2 regions of the Silvimonas soli genome follow, and region 2 is predicted to be linked to the other one. Evidence: predicted binding sites of a transcription regulator. Region 2 holds the regulator's gene; the other holds the start of a gene.
What was found. The regulator FliA, encoded in region 2, starts transcription of late flagellar genes. The targets are predictions, from matches to a motif close to GCTAAAGNTNNNNNNNNNNCNGCCGATAAT.
Positions count from the first base shown of each region.

Region 1: the regulator FliA is predicted to act here: its motif matches at 6,862-6,891, upstream of flgM (flagellar biosynthesis anti-sigma factor FlgM).

Region 1 is NZ_CP106736.1:418,243-429,459, forward strand. Features, by position in the region: gene N7220_RS01875 (sigma-54-dependent Fis family transcriptional regulator) at 2-1,861, opposite strand; gene adh (aldehyde dehydrogenase) at 2,143-3,663, shown strand; gene N7220_RS01885 (DUF779 domain-containing protein) at 3,756-4,142, shown strand; gene tilS (tRNA lysidine(34) synthetase TilS) at 4,144-5,487, opposite strand; gene N7220_RS01895 (acetyl-CoA carboxylase carboxyltransferase subunit alpha) at 5,474-6,442, opposite strand; gene flgM (flagellar biosynthesis anti-sigma factor FlgM) at 6,948-7,256, shown strand; gene flgN (flagellar export chaperone FlgN) at 7,340-7,810, shown strand; gene N7220_RS01910 (C40 family peptidase) at 7,923-8,456, opposite strand; gene N7220_RS01915 (SAM-dependent methyltransferase) at 8,676-9,869, shown strand; gene N7220_RS01920 (DegQ family serine endoprotease) at 10,061-11,217, opposite strand, start outside.
Region 2 is NZ_CP106736.1:1,111,513-1,122,729, forward strand. Features, by position in the region: gene N7220_RS05115 (MFS transporter) at 1-300, opposite strand, end outside; gene N7220_RS05120 (CinA family protein) at 297-797, opposite strand; gene orn (oligoribonuclease) at 890-1,459, opposite strand; gene N7220_RS05130 (sorbitol dehydrogenase family protein) at 1,933-2,463, shown strand; gene N7220_RS05135 (GMC family oxidoreductase) at 2,477-4,099, shown strand; gene N7220_RS05140 (c-type cytochrome) at 4,113-5,570, shown strand; gene N7220_RS05145 (M48 family metallopeptidase) at 5,720-6,967, shown strand; gene rsgA (ribosome small subunit-dependent GTPase A) at 7,070-7,948, shown strand; gene N7220_RS05155 (RNA polymerase sigma factor FliA) at 8,105-8,851, shown strand; gene N7220_RS05160 (flagellar motor protein) at 8,902-9,639, shown strand; gene N7220_RS05165 (DNA translocase FtsK) at 9,812-11,217, shown strand, end outside.

The DNA of each region.
Region 1 (11,217 bases), 690 kb from region 2:
TTCACCCCCGCTGCTTGCGATAAATCGTATTCCTCGACACCCCCAAAGCCCGCGCTGCAGCCGACACATTCCCGCCATGCTCACTTAACGCCGCGTGAATCGCCGACTGTGTCACCGCCGCCAACCGCCCTTCTTGCTGCGGCCCATTCGGTTCAACACCACGACTGGTCGCTTCGATGAAATCATCCGGCAAATGCGCCAAGCCAATTTCGGCCTCATCTCCCGCCAATACGCACGCGGTATGCAGCAGATTGAACAATTGCCGGAAGTTACCCGGCCAGTGATAGCCCAGACACATCGCCATGACCTGTGCCGACAGCCGATAACGTATGCCGCCAGCGCTTTCGGTATTGAGCATCTTGCGAATCACCGCCGGTAGATCGCTCCGCTCACGCACTGGCGGCAATCGTACGGTCAGGCCTTGAATGCGGTAGTACAGATCCGCACGAAACTCGCCGCATTCCACCATCGCCGGTAAATCACGGTGCGTGGCGCAGACCAGCGCGATATCCACCGGAATGGCCTGATCGCTACCTAGTGGCGTGATTTCGCGTTGTTGCAGTACTCGCAGCAAGCGCGCTTGCAACGCCAGCGGCATATCGCCGATTTCGTCCAGGAACAGCGTACCTGCGCTAGCCTGCAAAATCTTGCCGCTGCTGCCTTTGCGCCGTGCGCCGGTAAAAGCGCCGTCAACATAACCAAACAGTTCGGATTCGATCAGCGTTTCTGGAATAGAAGCGCAATTAACCGCCACGAAGGCTTTGTCGGATCGGGGCGAATCGCGATGCATCGCCTGAGCCAGTAGCTCTTTGCCGGTACCGGTCTCGCCGGTAATCAGAATCGGTACATCGCGCCCCAGCACTTTGCCGACCCGTTCGATGACCCGCGCCACCTGGGCGTCGCCCGTATCCAGGTAATGCAGATGCGACAATCGTGGCAATGCGCGTGGGGTAACCAGGCTGGCGGTTCTGAGCACGGCGCGCGCTTCAACCTTGACGCCGTTATGCAGGCATAACTCGATCCAGCCATCACCCGTGCGATGACAACGCGACAACACCTCACCCAGCGGCATATCAAACAGCGCCGCAAACGGTCGACCAGCCAGTTCATCCTCGATACCCAACTGGAAACGGGCGCTGCCATTGGCGGCCAGCAAATGCCCATCCAGCGAGAACGCGGCGATGCCTTCCATCAAGGTGCCGACAAATTCGCGGCGGCTATGAAAACTCAGATACAGCGCGTCGGCAAAGGCATCGCGCAGCAACTGGTTTTCCAGCGTCTGCGCCGACATGCGCACCAGCGCCGTGGTGTGGCGGTGATAACCACGGTAATCGCCGGTCACGTCAATGACGCCGCTCAAGCCACCTTGCGGATCAAGAATGGGCACGCTGGAACACGTCAGAAACTGGTTGGCTTTCAGAAAATGCTGATCGCCATGCACGGTGGCGGCCCGGCGTTCGGTAAGCGCGGTGCCAATGGCGTTGGTGCCTTGATTGGCTTCCGTCCATAACGCGCCGGGCTGCAGCGCGACTTTTTCCGCCCGCGCCAGAAAATCATCATCGCCCAGCGAATGCAGCACCAAACCACTGGCATCGGTCAGCACGATCATGCTGTGGGTATTGGCGATTTGCTGATAGAGCGTTTCCACCAGCGGCACCGCATGCTGATAGAACTGGCGATGCTGGCCGACCTGCTCGGCCAGAGCGGCTGGCGAGAGAATCGCGTAGTCCGGACGGGTGCGCTCAGACAGGCCGTAACGGCGGGATCGCTCATGCGCGGACTGCAGTCGCTCGGGGTCGAGCAAGGACGTATAAACGAGATTATCGCCCCCGCCAAAAGGGTTAGTTGCAGAGTGGGACACTGGTGCCTCCTTGGCCGCACAAATTGCTGCGGTGCACCTAATTATCTGAAAAATAAGTGTTTTATCTGTTCAGTGATCAATGTAGCACCTGTTGCAAAATGGCGCAAAAACGCATTTTCCGGCAATCACACTTTCATATTATTTATTTTAAAATCAATACGTTGTAAATAAATTAAGTCGAATTAGCGCATTGGCACAGCGTTTGCACCTGTGTGTACAGCCAGTACCCGCTGGCACAGCTGCAACACTGCCCATTCAATGCACTGAGGAGAACAGGTCAAATGAATCACGCTGAGATGAAGTTTCTGAATCTGCCGTTTCCGTACAAGAAAGAATATGGCAATTACATCGGCGGCAAGTGGGTACAGCCCGTGGCTGGCGATTATTTTGACAACGTATCCCCCATTACCGGCGAGCCGTTCTGTCGTATTCCGCGTTCGCAACAAGCCGATATCGATCTGGCGCTGGACGCTGCTCATGCCGCCAAAACCGCTTGGGGCCGCACCTCGCCCGCCGAGCGTGCCAATATCCTCAACAAGATTGCCGACCGCATGGAGGCCAATCTGGAAATGCTGGCCGTGGCCGAAACCATCGACAACGGCAAGCCCATCCGCGAAACCCGCGCGGCTGATATGCCGTTGGCCGTTGACCATTTCCGCTACTTTGCCGGCGCAGTACGGGCACAAGAAGGCGGGATTTCGGAAATCGATCACGATACGGTTGCCTACCACTTTCACGAACCGCTGGGCGTAGTCGGGCAGATCATTCCGTGGAATTTCCCGATCCTGATGGCGGTATGGAAACTGGCACCCGCGCTGGCCGCAGGCAATTGTGTGGTGCTTAAACCCGCCGAGCAAACGCCGGCGTCGATTCTGGTGCTGGCCGAGTTGATTGGCGATCTGCTGCCACCGGGCGTACTCAATATTGTTAACGGTTTTGGGCTGGAAGCGGGCAAGCCACTGGCCACCAGCAAGCGCATCGCCAAAATCGCCTTTACCGGTGAAACCACCACCGGCCGGTTGATCATGCAGTACGCCAGCCAGAACCTGATTCCAGTCACGCTCGAACTGGGCGGCAAGAGCCCCAACATTTTCTTCGAAGATGTCATGAGCGCCGATGACTCGTTCTTTGACAAAGCGCTGGAAGGCTTTGCCATGTTTGCGCTGAACCAAGGTGAAGTCTGCACCTGCCCTTCCCGCGCGCTGGTGCAAGAGTCGATCTACGAGCGCTTTATGGAACGCGCAGTAAAACGGGTTGAGGCGATTCGTCAGGGCCACCCGCTGGATGGCGGCACCATGATTGGCGCGCAAGCCTCGCAAGAGCAGTTCGAGAAGATTCTGTCGTATCTGGACTTGGGCAAACAAGAAGGCGCCAAGTGTCTAACCGGTGGCGAGCCCGCCCGCTTTGATGGTGAGCTGTCCAAGGGCTATTACATCAAGCCCACCATCTTTGCTGGCCACAACAAGATGAGGATTTTCCAGGAGGAAATCTTCGGGCCGGTGGTGTCTGTGACCACGTTCAAGAATGAAGCCGAGGCACTGGAAATTGCCAATGACACGCTCTACGGCCTGGGTGCGGGCGTATGGACCCGTGATGGCACGCGGGCGTATCGCTTTGGCCGCGAAATCCAGGCCGGGCGCGTGTGGACCAACTGCTATCACGCCTACCCGGCGCACGCGGCCTTTGGCGGCTACAAGCAATCCGGCGTCGGCCGCGAAAACCACAAGATGATGCTCGACCACTATCAGCAAACCAAGAATCTGCTGGTGAGCTATTCGGACAAAGCGTTGGGTTTCTTCTGAGCACGAGTTTGCACGCAGCAAACGTGGGGTGGATTTGTTCCGGTTTTATGGAGCGAATCCACCCGTCACCGTTTTGCAGGCAAAGGATAATTATGGAACAAACTGTTGAACGGGTGACCGCCACGCCCGCCGCGCTCGTGCTTATCGCCCAGCTAAAGCAGCAGCACGGTGACTTGCTGTTTCACCAATCCGGTGGCTGCTGCGATGGCAGCGCGCCGATGTGTTTTCCGCGAGAGGAATTCATGGTGGGCTCATCAGATGTGCTGCTGGGGGAGATTGGCGGCGTGCCGTTCTATATGAGCAGCTCACAGTATGAATATTGGGAGCACACACAGCTGATCATTGATGCCATTCCCGGCAATGGCGGGATGTTTTCGCTGGAGCGACCAAGCGGACTGCGCTTTCTGACGCGTTCGCGTTTGTACGCGGATAATGAATCGGCGTGGCTGGCCGATCACCCGGCTAAAACTGCCGCCTGATTCAGACTTGCGTACCGGAACCGCTTTGCCATAGCGGCAGCCAACCAGTTTCACCTTCGGTTTGCTTGAAGGTGGAGTCTACTCCGACGCCAGGCCAGGCAACGAGTTGGTCCTTCAGATAAACCAGCGGCGTAGCGGCACGTTGCCACGGCGGAATACCCAGACTTTGCGCCAGTGCCTTAAGTTGCTGCGCCGGCCCATCAGCGCGCAAACGGATCGTTACCGCACCGCGCCAGGGTCGCAATTCAAATCCTGCGCGTAAATGCCCCTCGCCAATGCCGTTTTCTGCGACTGACTGCCAATGCAGCTCGCCGGCCCAACCTGCTGGCTGCACGGTGGCACCGTTTTCCCAAGCCAGTTGTTGCACTTCACCCGGCTCAATTTGCGCGGCGGTAATAAACAGCCGATTGCGATAGCGCCGCACGGCTTGTTTACGCCATACCAACGCGGGCTGGCTATCGGCAGATGCATCGCAACCGGTCCGCCAAAGTTCGTCAAAGGCGCGGGTATCCAGCACCAGATCATGACTTCCCAGCCAATGCCGCAGGGCGTGCTTGAGGCGCAATGGCGATAACGGCGTATCCAGTGCAAAAGCATCGCCTTGCACGCACAGCGGCAAATCGTTGGCGGCGACTTCATCAAGCAATGCCTGCGCTTCAGCTATATGCCGGGCACTGCGGTAAATGCTTTGCGCCATGGCCGGAAAGGCTTCTTGCGCGGGCGGGATGACCTTGTGCCGCAAGAAATTGCGGTCGAAATCGGTCTGCTGATTGCTTTCGTCTTCCACCCAAGTCAGCTCATGCTGGCGAGCGTAGTCCAGCAACTGCGCGCGAGGGACGTCCAGCAAGGGCCGCAGCAAAGTGCTGTTCTGGCCAAATGGCCTTGCTAGCGGCATGGCGGCCAAACCGGCCAAACCGCTGCCGCGCAACAGGTTTAACAGCACGGTTTCTGCTTGATCACCCAGATGATGCGCCGTGAGAAACACAGACGCGGGCTCTTGCGCAAAAGCGGCGTAGCGAGCATTACGGGCAGCGGCTTCTACGCCGTGGCTGCGCCGTTGCGTCAGCGTGACATGCTCAACCCGACAAGGCACTGCCAGCGATTGCGCAAATTCCACGGCAAATTGCGCCCACGCATCTGCGTTGGGCGACAAGCCATGATGCACGTGCACCGCGGACAGACTGAAATCAACCGAGGTGCGGCATTGAGCCGCCAGATGCAGCAACACCACCGAATCGAGCCCGCCAGAAAGGCCGACACAAATGGTGGTGGGTTGTGCAGAGGAACAATACGGCGCCAGCCGGGCGGACACCCGGCTGATCAGCGCCGCATCAGGAGAGGTCAATTTCCTTGTACTTGCCATAAGCCATCAACCGTTCGAACCGGGTTGCCAGAAGTTCGTCAGTTGATTTGTCTTGCAGCGCCTTGAGTGCGTCGGACAGCGTTTTTTTCATCGTCACCATCATTTGCTGATAGTTGCGATGCGCGCCACCAACTGGCTCGGTGATGATTTTGTCGATCAAACCTAGCGTTTTCAGGCGAGCGGAGGTAATGCCCATGGCTTCGGCTGCATCAGCCGCCTTTTCAGCGGTCTTCCACAGAATGGAGGCGCAGCCTTCTGGCGAGATCACCGAGTACGTGGAGTACTGCAGCATCATGACCGTATCAGCAACCGCAATCGCCAACGCGCCGCCCGAGCCACCCTCACCGATCACCGTGCAGATAATCGGCACGCGCAGTTTGGTCATCTCGAACAGATTGCGGCCAATGGCCTCGGACTGGCCGCGTTCTTCTGCGCCAATGCCCGGATACGCACCCGGCGTATCCACAAACGTCATGATCGGCAGGTTGAATTTTTCAGCCAGCTTCATCAGGCGCAAAGCCTTGCGGTAGCCTTCCGGACGCGGCATGCCAAAGTTGCGGTATTGCCGGTCTTTGGTATCACGGCCTTTCTGATGGCCAATGACCACGACGCTTTGACCGTTAAAACGGCCTACGCCGCCAACAATGGCTGCATCGTCTGCATAGTGGCGATCACCGTGCAGTTCTTCAAAATCAGTAAATAGCGCCTTGACGTAATCAAGGGTGTACGGACGTTGCGGGTGGCGTGCCACCTGCCCGATCTGTGCCGAGGTGATCTTGCTATAGATACTCTTGGTCAGTTCCTGGCTTTTCTTTTCCAGGTGGCCAATTTCCACGGAGATATCTACGGCCGAATCATCCTGCACAAAACGCAGTTCCTCGATTTTGTTTTCGAGTTCGGCGATCGGTTGTTCAAAATCCAGAAAAGTGGTCTTCATGCTGTTTTTGTTTCCCTGAGAAGCCGCCAGGGCTTGGGTATTGCGTCAGATTGCGTTGTGTTCCACCGTATTTTCGGCCTGCGCAGCGGCGTCAGCGACCTGTTTCGTATGGGGTGGAACCCAAAAATCACGCAACTATACAGCAACGTTCTGCCTCCCCCAAGCATGGCACGACGGAACAGCAACCGGCCTGGTGACCCGTAAATCCGTGATCAGGCTACAAGCCTTAATCTGTAAGGTATTGGCTCTGATGCGACTAACCCGGTCTGCAGTTTGTATCAAAGCACTGATGACCTTTTGTCGGTTCGTTGCGACACGTGAGCCATTCTTCACCAGTGCAATGACGTGCTTGTTTATCATCAGTTGCGATCGTTTGCGCACGTCGCCCTGCCCGGTTGTGGCTGGCAATGAAAATCAATCCTAAAGTTCCTACGCGCACAGCCGATAATTGGCATAATAAACGTTAATGCGCAGCCCGCCGTGCCGGTGGGCGGGAAAGGTAAACATGAAAATAGACCAATCTAGCAAGGTTTCACTGCAATCGCCCGCACGTACCGACGCGAGTCGGACGCCTGCACCCGCGACCCAGTCAGCCTCGGCACAAGCGACCAGTACCGCTCAGGAAAACGTAACCCTGAATCCGGCTGCGGCGCAATTGGGGCAAGCAGATCAAACCGGCGGCGATAACAGCGTGTTCGATAGCGAACGCGTGGCTTCTTTGCGCCAAGCGATCAGCGAAGGTCGCTTTACCGTGAGCAGCGACCGGATTGCCGACAAGCTGATCTCCAGCGTACAAGATTTGCTGCAGCAATAAAGCAATAACCGCCGCGTTGCCAACTGTGCCCGTTCACTGGTGGCACAGAGCCCTCTTCACCCTTCTTTGTAGCGACTGCCTCTGTGGTGCAACCTGAATCCGTACTTGAGCTGATTGAAAAAGCTTCGGCCGCACTGGCCGAGTTGCTGCAGTTGTTGCAGCAAGAACAGGATTGCCTGGTCAGCAACCGGATTGACGATCTGGCCACCTTGATCTCCGCCAAGCAGCAAAGTGCCGGCAAAACCGAACAAGCCACCGGTGCCGTCGAAGAATGGTTCAATGCCAATGGTATCGCCAGCCGGGAAGCCGATATCCGCCAGTGGCTGGCCGCGCACTTGCCGCAAGGCGCAGGTGCTTGGGAAACATTACGCGAACAAGCGCGTCAGGCTTCTGCCATCAACAAAAGCAACGGTCAGTTGATTGATACCCGTCGGCAATTGGTGGATGGTTTTGTTGCTGAACTGGCGCACGAGCGCGGCGAAGGCACCCAGTTGTATTCGGGCTCCGGCCAGCTTACCGGGCGGACCGGGCCATTTACCCGCGGCAAGGCTTGATTTAGCGGCTGGTTCGAGCCGAAACCAGGAACAAACAATAAAGGGCACCCCATCTGGCGTGCCCTTTTTGCTATGCGCGAGAAAGCAGCGCCAGATCCACCGCTAGCAGATATCAGTTGGTGGCAATCAGCGAGCGCCCGCCCTCAAACCGCGCTGCAAACCATGGCGAGCTCAGCGATTCAACCTTGATATGCCCTTTGCTGGATGGCGCGTGCACAAATTTGCCATCGCCAATATAAACACCGACATGTGAATACGGCTTGCCCAGCGTATTGAAGAACACCAGATCGCCCGCTTGCAGAGCCTGGCGATCCACCGGCCGAGACAGCCTCGCCATTTCGGCTGCGTTATGCGGCAAAGTGACGCCGAGCGCATTTTTGTAAATGAAATACACCAGGCCACTGCAATCAAGACCGGCTTCCGGATTAGCACCACCAAATTGATAGTTCACATCGAGCAAACTCAGGGCGTAGAGCACCACTTCCTGGCGGTTTTCTGAGGCGACTTGAATGGTACTGACCGAGCGGTCAATCGGGCGGCTGGCGGTGGGGGGCGGAGCCGAAGTGCGCGGGGCAGAGCCACACCCGGCCAAGGTGAGTAGCGCCATCAGCAGCAATGGGCGCAGCGACCTGTAATCTTGGGTCATGACACACCCTGAAAATATTGATCGGCACATTGTATCCCGCCTGGCCGCAAAAACCAGGACCTATGCCGGATTCGCAACAGCTGCCCGATATTTCATTGCACCGGAAACTGTATTCTTTCAAATCAGTTTTTTGTCATTTGCGCTCAATGTTCTAATTTAAAAACAAGCAGTCCAGAAAGTTTGTTGGTACCCCGCCCGTAACCTTGAACTGAGGTGAACATGCCCTGGAACAATCTTTTTGATGAATTTCTTGAACGTATGCGTAGTCATGGCATTCCTTTGCGCTTGCAGCTCTGGAACGGTAAACACTTTGATCTGCACCCGGAGCCCAAGGTAACCATCATCGCCAATACCGCAGGCAGTTTGCGACACGTGTTGCATCCTACGCTGGACAGCCTGGGGCAGGCCTATGTGGAAGGTGATATTGACCTGCAAGGGCACGTGCTGGATGTGGTGGATATTGCAACGCAGCTGGCTGCGGCCGAAGGCCCGGCCTCACGCAGCGCGTCTCGACGTGGCCGTCACTCCAAGGATTCCGACAAAGATGCCATCAGCTATCACTACGATGTTTCAAACGAGTTTTATAGCGCCTTTCTGGATAAACAAATGGTGTATTCGTGCGGTTATTTCCGCTCGGAAACCGACACCCTGGATGCGGCGCAAGAACAGAAAATTGATCACATTCTCAGAAAACTCAATATCCAGCCCGGCCAGCGCCTGCTGGATATTGGTTGTGGCTGGGGTGCGCTGATTGTTCGGGCGGTGAGACATTACGGTGCTCGCGCCGTAGGCGTAACCCTCTCCAGCAATCAGTATGAGTACGCCAAAGAACGCATCGCACGTGAAGGGCTGAGTGATCGTTGCGAGGTGCGGCTACAGGATTACCGCGACGTGACCGGTCAGTTTGACCGGATCAGCAGCGTCGGCATGTTTGAACATGTTGGCTTGCGTAATCTGGAAGGGTATTTCCGGCAGATCCACAAATTGCTGGTCGATGGCGGCGTGGTCATGAACCACGGCATCACCAGCACGGATACCAACTCGTTCAACTCCCCTTTTGGCGGCGGCGACTTTATTGACCGCTATGTCTTTCCCGATGGCGAACTCCCCCACATCAGTCTGGCCTTGCGTGAAATGAGTATCGCTGGCTTGGAGGTTGTAGACGTGGAAAACCTGCGTCGCCATTACGCATTGACCCTGCGGCATTGGGCAGAGCGCTTTGAAGAGGCGGGAGAGAAAGTCCGGATCATGGCTGGTGAACAAAAATACCGGATCTGGCGCGTGTATCTGGCCGGGTGTGCATACGGCTTTACCCACGACTGGATTTCGCTCAACCAGATTCTGGCGGTGAAAGCAGGCGGACCGGGCCTCAATACTTTGCCCTTCACGCGAGAATATATGTACCAACCATGACCAGCCAGATAACCACACAGCCTGCTTGAAACGGGCAAAAAAAATGGGGGCGAATCCGCAAGAATCGCCCCCGAGCTTTATCAGGGAGAGTCACAACTTCATACAGGTACTTGGTTACTGCAGTTAAAACAGTTATTTGCGAGGTCTGCCGACACTTGCAAACACTTTAAAACGGGCTAAAAACCAGCTACTTAGCCCAGATTAATCGGTACAAAAATCTTGGCGTCACCGCGCTGGACCAGCAGCGCCACATGATCCCCCGCCTTGGCCACCAAGACTTTCAATTGCTCGGCACTGGTCACATTGGTGCCATTGATTGCCAGCAAGACATCACCAGGTTCAATGCCAGCGCGAGCGGCCGGGCCGCCAGCTTGTTCCACCACCAGACCGCCAGCAATCCCGGATTCCTGTTTTTCATCCGGCGACAGGGGTCGCACGGCCAAGCCCAGGCGCCCGTGATCCTGAGTAGGGTTAGCGGCAGCAACCTTGCTGTCTTTAGCCTCGCCAATTTTGGCGTCGACATCAACTGTCTTGCCATTACGCCAGACCTGCAAACGCGCGTCGGCGCCGGGTGCGAGGCTGGCAACGGCTGGCGGCAATTCGCTGGAGCTTTCCACCGTTTTGCCGTTGAGTTTGAGCACGATATCGCCCGCTTTCAGGCCAGCCTTGGCGCCCGGACTATCCGGCTCAACACCACTGACCAACGCACCAGTCGGTGTCTTCAGACCAAACGACTGGGCCAAAGCCTGATTCACATCCTGAATGGTGATACCCAGACGACCACGCGTGACCTTGCCGTGCGCCACAATCTGCTGCGAAACATTGCGGGCAATATCAATCGGGATGGAGAACGACAGGCCCTGAAAACCGCCGCTGCGCGAGTAAATTTGCGAATTGATACCGATGACTTCGCCATTCAAATTGAACAGCGGGCCGCCAGAGTTACCTGGATTGATCGGCGCATCGGTCTGGATAAACGGGGTATAGCCTTCATCCGGCAGCGAGCGGGACTTGGCGGAAATAATCCCGGCAGTCACCGAGTTCTCAAAGCCGAACGGCGAGCCAATCGCCAGCACCCAATCCCCCACGCGCGATGCCGCCGGGTCGCCCAGCTTCAGGGTTGGCAGGTTGTCCGCCTTGATCTTGAGTACGGCGACATCGGTCGCTTTATCCGCGCCCAGTACCTTGGCAGTGAACTCACGCTTGTCCGTCAGTTTGACGGTGACTTCGCTGGCATCTGCTACCACGTGCGCGTTGGTCAAAATAAGGCCGTCCGGGCTGATAATGAAGCCGGAACCCAAGGCGTGCAGCGGCTGCCCTTGCCCACCTTCCCCATCTTGCGGTGGCT
Region 2 (11,217 bases):
CTCTTCCTCATCGGTTTTGAGGAAGTAATCATCTTTCAATTTAGAATGCAGCTTGCGAAAGCTCTCAAAAATGGCCGGGCGGCTGGAAAAATCCAGCGTCTTCGGCTTTTTGAGCACGGCTTGCAGCACCAGATCATGGGCGGCGCTGCCCGAAATGGCGAAATGCCCGCCATGCGATTCAAAAATCTTGTTCCAATGCGCATCCAGCCCGGCACCCAGACGGGTTTCACCAAAAGTGGACTGGCTGTCGGCGGCAATGGCCACCTCGTTTCCTTTACGGACTACCACGACCGTGGTCATGCGGTTTCCTTGATAAATTCAATCAACGTCTTGAGTGCGTACACCACTGTTTTACCGCGCACGTCTTGCCGGTCGCCACTGAACAGCTTGCGTTCGGTTTCAATACCAAACGGTGTAGCCCAGGCAAACCAGACCGTGCCAACGGGTTTTTCTGGCGAACCGCCGGACGGCCCGGCCACGCCAGAGACCGCCACCGCCCACTGCGCCTGCGCCGCTTCAACGGCACCTTGCGCCATGGCTGCGACCACTGGCTCGCTCACCGCGCCCACTTGTTCGAGGAACATTGGCGGCACACCCAGCATGTCGATCTTGGCGCTGTTGGCGTAGGTGACAAACCCGCGCTCAAACCAGGAGCTGGAACCGGGTACATCGGTAATCGCCCCGGAGATCAAACCGCCGGTGCAGGATTCGGCTGCGGTGACGCTTTGACCGCGAGCCAGCAATAGGCGGCCCAGTTCTTCGGCTAATTCGTAAGTGGGATAAATGGCGCTGGACATGATTTTTTCAATGCGACCGAAAATGCAGACTGGAACGAGTTGTTAAACATTGGCCCGCGTGGTGCGGGCCAATCACTCAAGCTCGTATGGGCTTAATCCACTACCAGCGGTGCGCTCGGCACTCGCAAGAAGTGTTCACGGTAGAACTTCAGTTCTTCGATCGATTCATGGATGTCGGCCAAAGCAGTGTGCTTGCCCTGCTTTTTGAACTGGCGATGAATCTCGGGCTGCCAGCGCTTGCACAGTTCTTTAAGGGTGGAGACATCCAGATTGCGATAGTGGAACCAGGTTTCCAGCTCAGGCATGCCGCGCGCCATAAAACGGCGATCCTGGCAGATGGAGTTGCCGCACATCGGCGAAGCACTTTTCGGCACGTATTGCGCCACAAACGCCAGCGCCTCGCGCTCCACGTCGGCCACGCTCAGGGAGGATGCCTTGATGCGGTCGATCAGACCGGAGCGGCCATGCGTGCCTTTGTTCCAGTCATCCATGGCGTCGAGCACGGAATCGGGCTGATGCACCGCCCAGGACGGGCTTTCTTCAACGATATTGAGCTGACTGTCAGTCACCACAATGGCCAGTTCGATAATGCGGTCGTTATCTGGATCCAGCCCGGTCATTTCCATGTCCAGCCAGAGCAGATGGTTCGGATCTTGTGCCATTGTGTGTTCCTGTCTGCCAATTAAATAGTTGATCGGCATTATAGCGCATCCACCTTCAGCCGCCCCGCAGCGCGCCGCCGAACTCCCCACGCGATATGCCCAACTTGTGCCGAACGACCGGCTTATTTGCTTGCCGCAGCCTGGCTTACTTGACAATGACAGGGCCATCAACAAGAAAGAAGGTGCATGGCAAGCATACTGCGTCAGCAAAATCCTACGTGATTTGCGGCGCACCGATGCTTGTGAGAACACCTCGACCCCAAGACACTTTGCAGTCACCACCCCGCCACGCTGGCCGACTGCAAATAAACCATCAGCCCATTGGCAATCAGCACGCATTACCTGCAACGCCGAAATACCCGCAGTCCTGATCAACACACCACTGCGCCTTGTCCGGTTTGGCCAACGCAGTGATCGTTTGGCGCGATGTCTGATAGCAATGTCAGCCCGATCATCGCGTTCATGGAGGTTGCATGAAGCTGTTTGCTGATGCGCAGTCCTGTCCGCCCCAACCCGAACGACGGCGCCTGCTGCTCGCCGCCGGGATTACGCTGGGCGCGCTGACTTTTTCCGGTAGCCTGGTGCGGCGCGTGTTTGCCGACACCACACCGCAAAGCGCAGCGTTTCTGAATCTCTCGCAGTTACTGACTGGTCGCAAACAACTGGATGCCGGCATTGCGCAACGCTTTTTCTCTGCGCTGGGCGCCCAAGACAATAACTTTGCCGACACGGTCATGCAGATTGCCGGCGAAGCCCAAACCAACAGCCTGCATAGCGTGGATGAATTAGCCACCGCGCTGGACCAGAATAAGCCCGAGCTGGCCAAGACGCTGCATTCCATTATTGGTGCCTGGTACACCGGCGTGGTGGGTGAAGGCGCCAATGCGGTGGTCATCACTTATGCCGACGCCTTGATGTTCGACCCGGTCAAAGACGCCACTGCCCCGCCATCTTATTGTCACGCCGCGCCGTTGTACTGGTCGGCCAAACCGCCATTGGTCTGACCCGAGGATCAACATGAGTGAAGAAAACCTGTCTGCCGATGTGATCGTGGTCGGCTCCGGCGTAGCTGGCGCGCTGGTGGCGCATCAGTTATCCAGCGCCGGTGCATCGGTAATCATGCTGGAAGCTGGCCCACGGCTTGAGCGCTGGCGCATTGTCGAGAACTATCGCAACGGCGCCAATAAAGATGACAACCAGCGCCCCTACCCCGCCTCAAAACACGCGCCACATCCAGAATACGGCCCGGACAACAATTATCTGATCCTGAAAGGGCCAGACGCCAAATCCTACGCCTCGCAATATCTGCGCGTGGTCGGCGGCACCACTTGGCATTGGGCGGCTTCGGCCTGGCGTTTTCTGCCCAGCGACTTTCACATGAAAGAGGTCTACGGTGTCGGTCGGGACTGGGGCATCAGTTATGACGATCTGGAGCCGTGGTACTTCAAGGCAGAACTGGAACTGGGCGTATCCGGCCCCAACGATGGCACTGATCTGGGCTCGCCGCGCAAACAGCCGTATCCGATGGATCACCTGCCGCTGTCGTACAACGATCAGCGCTTTCATGATGTGTTGAACGCCAACGGTTTCAAGCTGGTGTCGGAGCCGGTCGCCCGCAACAGCCAGCCCTACGATCAGCGCCCGACCTGTTGTGGCAATAACAACTGCATGCCGATCTGCCCCATTGCCGCCATGTATAGCGGCATCGTCCATGTGGCCAAAGCCGAGCACGCTGGCACGCGTCTGCTGACCAACGCCGTGGTGTACAAGCTGGAAGTGGACGCCCACGACAATATCATTGCCGCCAATTACAAAGACCCGGACGGCAATAGCCATCGGGTCACTGGCAAGTATTTTGTGCTGGCCGCCAACGCGCTCGAATCCGCCAAGATTCTGTTGATGTCCAAGACCGAGAAGTTTGCCAACGGGCTGGCCAACAGTTCAGATCAAGTCGGTCGCAATTTGATGGATCACCCGGGCACCGGCGTGAGTTTTATCGCCAACGAGCCACTGTGGCCGGGGCGCGGGCCGATGGAGTTAACCTCGATTGTGGATCATCGTGACGGAGATTTTCGCCGCGAGTGGGCCAGCAAAAAGCTGCATCTGAACAACCAGTCGCAAACCCGTGCTGCGACAGCCAAAGCGTTGTCTATGGGTCTGGTGGGTAAAGCGCTGGATGATGAAATCCGCCGCCGCGCTGCGCATATGGTGAACATCAACAGCTTTCACGACATTTTGCCGGAGCCGGAAAACCGGCTGGTGCTGTCTGACCAGAAAGATCCGCTGGGTCTGCCACGTATGGAGATCACCTACAAAATTGGCGATTACACCAAGCGCAGCGCCGAACATACGCACGAGTCCTACGCCAAAATCGCCGCCCTGTTTGGCGGCGAGGAAATCGAGTTCCACGATGAGTTCGCCCCCAACAATCACCTGATGGGCTCGGTGATCATGGGCAAGAATCCCAAGGACTCGGTGGTGGATGGCGACTGCCGGGCGCACGACCACCCGAACCTGTATCTGGCCACCAGTGGGGTAATGGCCTCAGCCGGCAGTGTGAATTGCACGCTGACCATTGCCGCGCTCTCGCTGCGCATTGCCGATACGCTCAAGCACGCTTTGGGCAAATCCAGCACCTGAGGAATCCGACACCATGTTGATCTGTGCTGTTTTTCCCGCCTGGCGTGCAGTTGGCCTGGCTGTTTTGCTGGCGACGTCTTCCCTGGCACTGGCCGACGCCTTGCCCAGCCCGGAACAAATAAAACACGGCGAGTATCTGGCGCGTGCCGCCGACTGCATCGCCTGCCATTCCGTGCCCCACAGCAATAAACCGTTTGCCGGTGGCTATGGCATTGCTTCACCGCTGGGCACGATCTACTCATCCAATATCACGCCATCCGTTAATGGCGGGATTGGCGATTACACACTGGCCGACTTTGATAACGCGCTGCGCAAAGGCATACGCAAAGACGGTGCGCATCTGTACCCGGCCATGCCGTATACCTCTTATGCCAAGATGACGTCTGACGATGTCGCCGCGCTGTATGCCTATCTGATGCATGGTGTAGCGCCGGTCGATGGCGCTGCCCGCAAAACCAGATTGCCGTTCCCGTTCAATATCCGCTTGTCGATGGCGATGTGGAACGGGTTGTTTCTGGACCCGAAACCGCTGGAAACCGACTCCGCCAAAAGCGCGGAATGGAATCGTGGGCGCTATCTGGTAGACGCACTGGAACATTGCAGCGCCTGTCATACCCCGCGCAATGTGTTCATGGCGGAGAAACAAGGCGCAGCATTTGCTGGCGGCCAGCTGGGCGCATGGTACGCGCCGAACATTACGTCGGATGCCGCCAGTGGCATTGGTGGCTGGAGTGATGCCGAGCTCATGCAGTATCTGAAATCCGGCCATGTGCCGCGTAAAGCAGCGGCAGCCGGGCCAATGGCAGAGGCGGTATCAAATAGCCTGAGTTATTTGACCGATACCGACCTGCAAGCCATTGCCACTTACCTGAAGACCATCAATCCGGTTCGCGACGGCAACGATATCAAACCGGCCTTTGCCTGGGGCTCGCCGGCCAATGATGATGCGACATTACGTGGCACTTCGGGCGTGACTCAAAGCAGCAAGCCCACCAGTGCAGCTGAACTGTTCAGCGCCAATTGCGCCAGTTGCCACCAAACCACCGGCAGCGGCACTAGCGACGGCGCTTATCCTTCACTCAGTAACAACACCACGCTGGGCCATGCCAATGCCAGCAATCTGATCGCCGCCATCTTGTACGGCGTTGACCGGCCATTGCCTGATGGTCGCCACGCGTTCATGCCTGGCTTTGGCCCCAACAGCCTGGTTAACCCGCTCTCTGATACCGATATCGCTGCGCTGGCCAACTACACCTTACGCCAGTTTGGCAACGCAGCGGTGCAAGTCACCGCAGGAGACGTCACCACCGCGCGAAAAGGCGGTGAGCCACCACTACTGGCCAAGGTGCCCAAAATCTTGCCCATAGTACTGGTGGTGATTGCGCTGCTGCTTGTGCTGGCCATCTGGCGTGGCATGCGTCGACGCAGGCTGCGGGTGATTCGCGCCACCCCGGCGCCGCACGCGAGTTAAATTGCAATGGCGCTGGGGTATACCAGCACTGCAGCCCGCGTGGCCGGGCCGCAGTGCTGCCGGGCGGGTCGCAAAATGTGGCATACTCAAACAACATGTTTGCCCGGCAAACGCTTCCCACTCATGCATTCCAGCCACGCCAGAATCGAATGACAGCTTCCCAGTTTTCCGCCTTGTTTGTATTTGCCCTGGCCGCCAGCGTCTTGCTGCAATTGTGGCTCGCCGCGCGCCAGATCAATCATGTCCGCCGCAACCGTAGCGCCGTGCCCGAAGCCTTCGCCGGTAGCATCACTTTAACTTCGCACCAGCGTGCCGCCGATTACACGGTGGAGAAAACCCGCTTTGGCATGATCAGTACCGTGTTCGAAGCGATCGTGCTGGCCGCCTTCACCCTCGGTGGCGGTATCGAGTGGTTGATGCACATTGCGCAAGGCTGGTTTGGCAATGGACTGGCCGCCGGCGTATGCATGATCGCCATGCTCGCAGTTATCCAGACCGTGCTGAGTTTGCCGTTTTCCTGGCACAGCACTTTCGGTATCGAAGCACGTTACGGCTTTAACCAGAGCACGCCCGCCGTGTTCTGGGGCGATTTGCTCAAAACCGCCGGGATCGCCGCAGCGCTGGGTTTGCCGCTGGTGACGCTGGTGCTGTGGCTGATGCAACAAATGGGCGCGCATTGGTGGGTCTGGGTCTGGCTGACCTGGATGGGTTTCTCGCTGTTTGTAATGTGGGTGTTCCCGACCTGGATTGCGCCGCTGTTCAACAAGTTTGAACCGCTACCGGATGAAAGCCTGCGTTTGCGTATCGAAGCATTGTTGAATCGTTGTGGCTTTGTCGCCAGCGGCATTTTCATGATGGATGGCTCCAAGCGCTCCAGCCATGGCAACGCTTATTTCACCGGCCTGGGTAAAACCAAACGCATCGTGTTCTTTGACACGCTGCTCAAACAACTGGATGGCGACGAGATCGAAGCCGTGCTGGCCCATGAACTGGGACACTTCAAGCGTCGTCATATCGTCAAGCGCATCATCTGGACCTTTGTGCTGATGCTGGGCCTGTTGTGGGTGCTCGGCCAACTGATGCAGGAAGCGTGGTTTTACAACGGTCTGGGCGTACAAACCCAAAGCACCGCCGCCGCGCTGACGCTGTTTTTCATGGTGCTACCGGTGTTTACCTTTCTGTTTGCGCCGATTGGCTCGTGGTTGTCGCGCAAGCATGAGTTCGAGGCCGATGAATATGCCGCGCAGCAATCTTCTGCCCGCGATCTGATCAACGCCCTGGTCAAGCTCTACCGTGACAACGCTTCAACGCTGACGCCCGATCCACTGCATAGCGTGTATTACGACAGCCATCCGCCCGCCAGTTTGCGCGTGGCGGCACTCAAGCGCCTGGCCTGAAACCGGACGGCCCGCCGCTTGTTTTAAACCGATATTTTGTGTGATGCAGGAAGCAATGACCTTTACGCCCGACTTTAGCCGTACTTTGTGTCTGACCTCACGATGAGCGATAGCGCCCGCATCATTGCCAGCCATGGCCGCGCCTACATCATCGAGTTACCCGATGGCCGCCGCCTGAGCGCTAGCGCCCGTGGCAAGAAAACCGACTTTGCCTGCGGCGACAATGTTGCCATCAAGGTGCTCAATGACGAACAGGCGGTGATTGAGAAAGCTCTGGAACGCAAAACGCTGTTGTATCGCTCGGATCAATGGCGCTCCAAGCTGATCGCCGCCAACGTTACGCAAATTGCCATCGTGGTGGCGCCGGTTCCCAGTTATCTGGATGAACTGATTGGCCGCACGCTGCTAGCCGCCGAATCGCAAGATATCGAACCATTGATTGTGCTGAACAAGTGCGACCTGCCTGAGGCCGTGAAAGCCCGCGAAGCACTGCGCTATTACGAAACGCTGGGTTATCCGCTGCTGGCCTTGTCGGCCAAAGAAGATGTCTCGCCGCTGCGAGCCAAGTTGCAAGGGCACACCTCCGTGCTGGTCGGGCAATCGGGCATGGGCAAGTCGACCTTGCTCAACGCGCTGATCCCGGAAGCCCGTGCGCGGGTGAACGATATTTCCACCGCACTGGATACCGGCAAGCACACCACCACGCACGCCACCCTCTACCATCTTGATGAGCAATCGGCGCTCATTGACTCACCCGGCGTGCAGTCGTTCGGGCTGGCGCATCTCAAAGAAGAGACACTGCCCAATCTGATGCCGGATTTACGCCCGTACGTTGGGCAATGCCGCTTCCACAACTGCCGGCATCGCCACGAGCCCGATTGCGCCATACTCAATGCAGCCAAAAGTGGCGCAATTGCCCAATCCCGCATGGACTTGCTCCACCGCCTGCAAGACGAACTGGCCCAGGTCAGCACCTGGTAATTGTGCGCCTGGCGCGTCCGCAAAGTTGCTCAACACAGGGGATTGATATGACAATCAAGTATGCTGAGCACGTTACACCTGTCATCCTTGATCGTGCGCGCTGCGCGATGCAGTGATTTTGATATATTGATATAGCCGTAACCTGCAAGCTTCGACATGCCCGCACAACGTGCCTTACATCTTTATCGCCAGACCCAGCACGCCGGTGACGACGAGCGGGTAACTCGTCATGCGCCGCTGGTGAAGCGCATCGCCTACCATCTGGTATCGCGCCTGCCCGCCAGCGTGGATGTTGAAGACCTGATCCAGGTGGGTTTGATCGGACTGATGGAAGCGGCCCGCAATTTTGATCCGGCCGCCGGGGTGCAGTTTGAAACCTTCGCCTCGCAGCGCATACGCGGTGCCATGATTGACGAGTTGCGCAACGCCGACTGGGCCTCACGCCAGACCCGCCGCAACATGCGCGAGATCGAAACCGCATTGAGCGCACTGGAACACAAGCTCGGCCGCGCACCCTCCGAGGGCGAAGTGGCCAAATCCATGGCGCTGCCACTGGACGAATACCAGCACATGCTGGCCGAAGCCCGTGGTCATCAGTTGGTGTACTACGAAGACTTTGAAGACGAAGACGATCACAGCAGTTATCTGGATCAGTTTACGGCTGACCATAAAGCCAACCCGTTTACCCAGATTGCCGACGCCGGGTTTCGCCAGACCTTGGTCGACGGCATCGGCAAATTGCCAGAACGTGAGCAATTGGTGATGGCGCTGTACTACGATGAAGAACTGAACCTGAAAGAAATCGGCGCAGTGCTTGGTGTTACCGAATCGCGTGTCTCACAATTGCATAGTCAGGCCGTTGCCCGATTGCGCGTGCACCTCAAAGACTGGTTACATCGCTGACACGCGGATATCGCCCACAATAATTTCAATGACAAAAACCCACTCAGCGCATGGATAAAATCAGTGTTATCGGCCTTATTCTCGGTGTGGTCGCCATTACGCTGGGCCAATGGCTGGAAGGCGGCCACATTGGCTCGCTGCTCCAGTTCACCGCATTCCTGATCGTGATCGGCGGTACCGCCGGTGCGGTCATGCTGCAAAGCCGGGTATCCGACTTTGTCGCCGGCATGAAAATGGTGAAATGGGTGTTTGTGCCGCCGGTGCATGACTTTCGCCGCATCCTGAACACGCTCACCACCTGGAGCCAGCAAGCACGCCGTACCGGTTTGCTGGGGCTGGAACCCTACGTGCAAAGCGAGAAAGATCCATTCGTGAAACGCGGCGTGCAAATGCTCGTGGACGGCGCCGAACCCGAAACCATCCGCCGCTCGCTGGAACTCGATATTGATGTGTGGGAATTACACGCCCGTAGTGCGGCCAAAATCTGGGAAGCCGCTGGCGGCTACGCACCTACCATCGGTATTCTGGGCGCCGTACTGGGGTTGATCCATGTGATGGAAAACCTTTCCGATCCGTCCCGACTGGGCGCCGGGATCGCCGTGGCGTTTGTCGCGACCATTTATGGTGTCGGCTCAGCCAACCTGATCTTCTTGCCTATCGCCAATAAACTCAAACTGCATATCGGCACCGAAGTTCGCCGCCGCGAAATGCTCACCGAAGGCCTGGTGACCATCGCCAGTGGCGAAAACCCGCGCATGCTGGAAAACAAACTCGCTGCTTATTTGTGAGCCACGCGGGTGACATGAAACACACCAACACCGCCCTTTGTAGTGCGGGCGCGACAACCTCTTTGCGCCGAGCCCGTTACTTCACCACATTCATCGCGTTTTACCTGGCCCGTTCGCGTTTGCCGCAGCGCTTGCCGCTATAATCGCGCTGTCGTTTCCAAGACTCAGGACCATGGCTTTCTTTCGCAAGAAAAACGTTCCCAACGCTTCCTCCCGTTCCGCGCTGCCGCCGCAACTGGCCAACCTGCTGCGCGAATCGTGGTGGTTGCTGCTGGTGGCTGCCGTGCTCTATCTGGTATTGGCGCTCTCCACCTGGCATCCGCAAGATCCGGGCTGGTCGCACAGCGCCACCCGTGCCGATGTTCACAACCGCGCTGGTTCATTTGGCGCCTGGTTATCCGACATCCTGCTTTCGGTATTCGGCTTTTCCGCATGGTGGTGGGTGGCTTTTCTGTTTGCCGCCATCTGGTGGGGTTATCGACGTCTCGATAGCGTGAGCGAGTCTTCCCGTCCGGTGGTTTTGCTGGCCTGTATCGGCTTTCTGGCGGTGATTTTGTCCAGCTGCAGCATGGAAGCGCTGCGCCTGCACTCGATTCATTTCAACTTGCCGCTCTCCCCCGGTGGTGTATTGGGCCTGGCATTGGGCGGCTGGCTGTTCCACACACTGGGCTTTACCGGCGCAACGGTCTTGTTGTTTGCGATGTGGGCGGTGGGCGTTTCTCTCTTCACCGGCTTGTCGTGGCTGGATTTGATGGAGCGCGTTGGCGGCGCCATTGAATGGGTCGGCTTCAAGCTGGTCGATACCTGGCACGCCACGCAGGATCGGCGGATCGGTCGTCAAGCGTCGGTGGCACGTGAAGAACGCGTGAGCGTCGAGAAAAAGAAGAAAGACGAATCGCCGCCGCTGGTCATCTCTTCTCCGGTCATGGAAATCCCTGTCGCCAAGGCGGTGGTCAAAGCCGCTGAGAAACAAGCCGCGCAAGAACAAAAGAAAGCCGTCCAACCGACTTTGTTCGAGTTTGACGATATCCCTCGCGTGCCCGGCGAGGCTGCCCTGCCCGCGCTAAGCTTGCTGACACCGCCGGTGGCTTCGCAAGAAACCATCAGCCATGAAACACTCGAATTCACCAGTCGCCTGATTGAACGCAAGCTGGCTGACTTCAATGTGGAAGTCAAAGTCATCGCCGCTTATCCCGGCCCCGTAATTACGCGTTACGAGATTGACCCGGCAGTGGGCGTGAAGGGTTCGCAAATTGTGAACCTGATGAAAGACCTTTCACGGGCACTGGGCCTGGTCTCGATTCGCGTGGTCGAGACGATTCCTGGCAAGACCTGCATGGGTCTGGAATTGCCGAACCCGACTCGGCAGATGATTCGCTTGTCCGAAATACTCTCTTCGGAAGCCTTCCACGGCACCAGTTCCAGACTGACCATGGCACTCGGCAAAGACATCACCGGCAAGCCGGTGGTGACCGATCTGGCCAAGGCGCCGCACATGCTGGTGGCCGGGACAACCGGCTCGGGCAAGTCGGTGGGCGTGAACGCGATGATCCTGTCGTTGCTGTACAAGGCCACGCC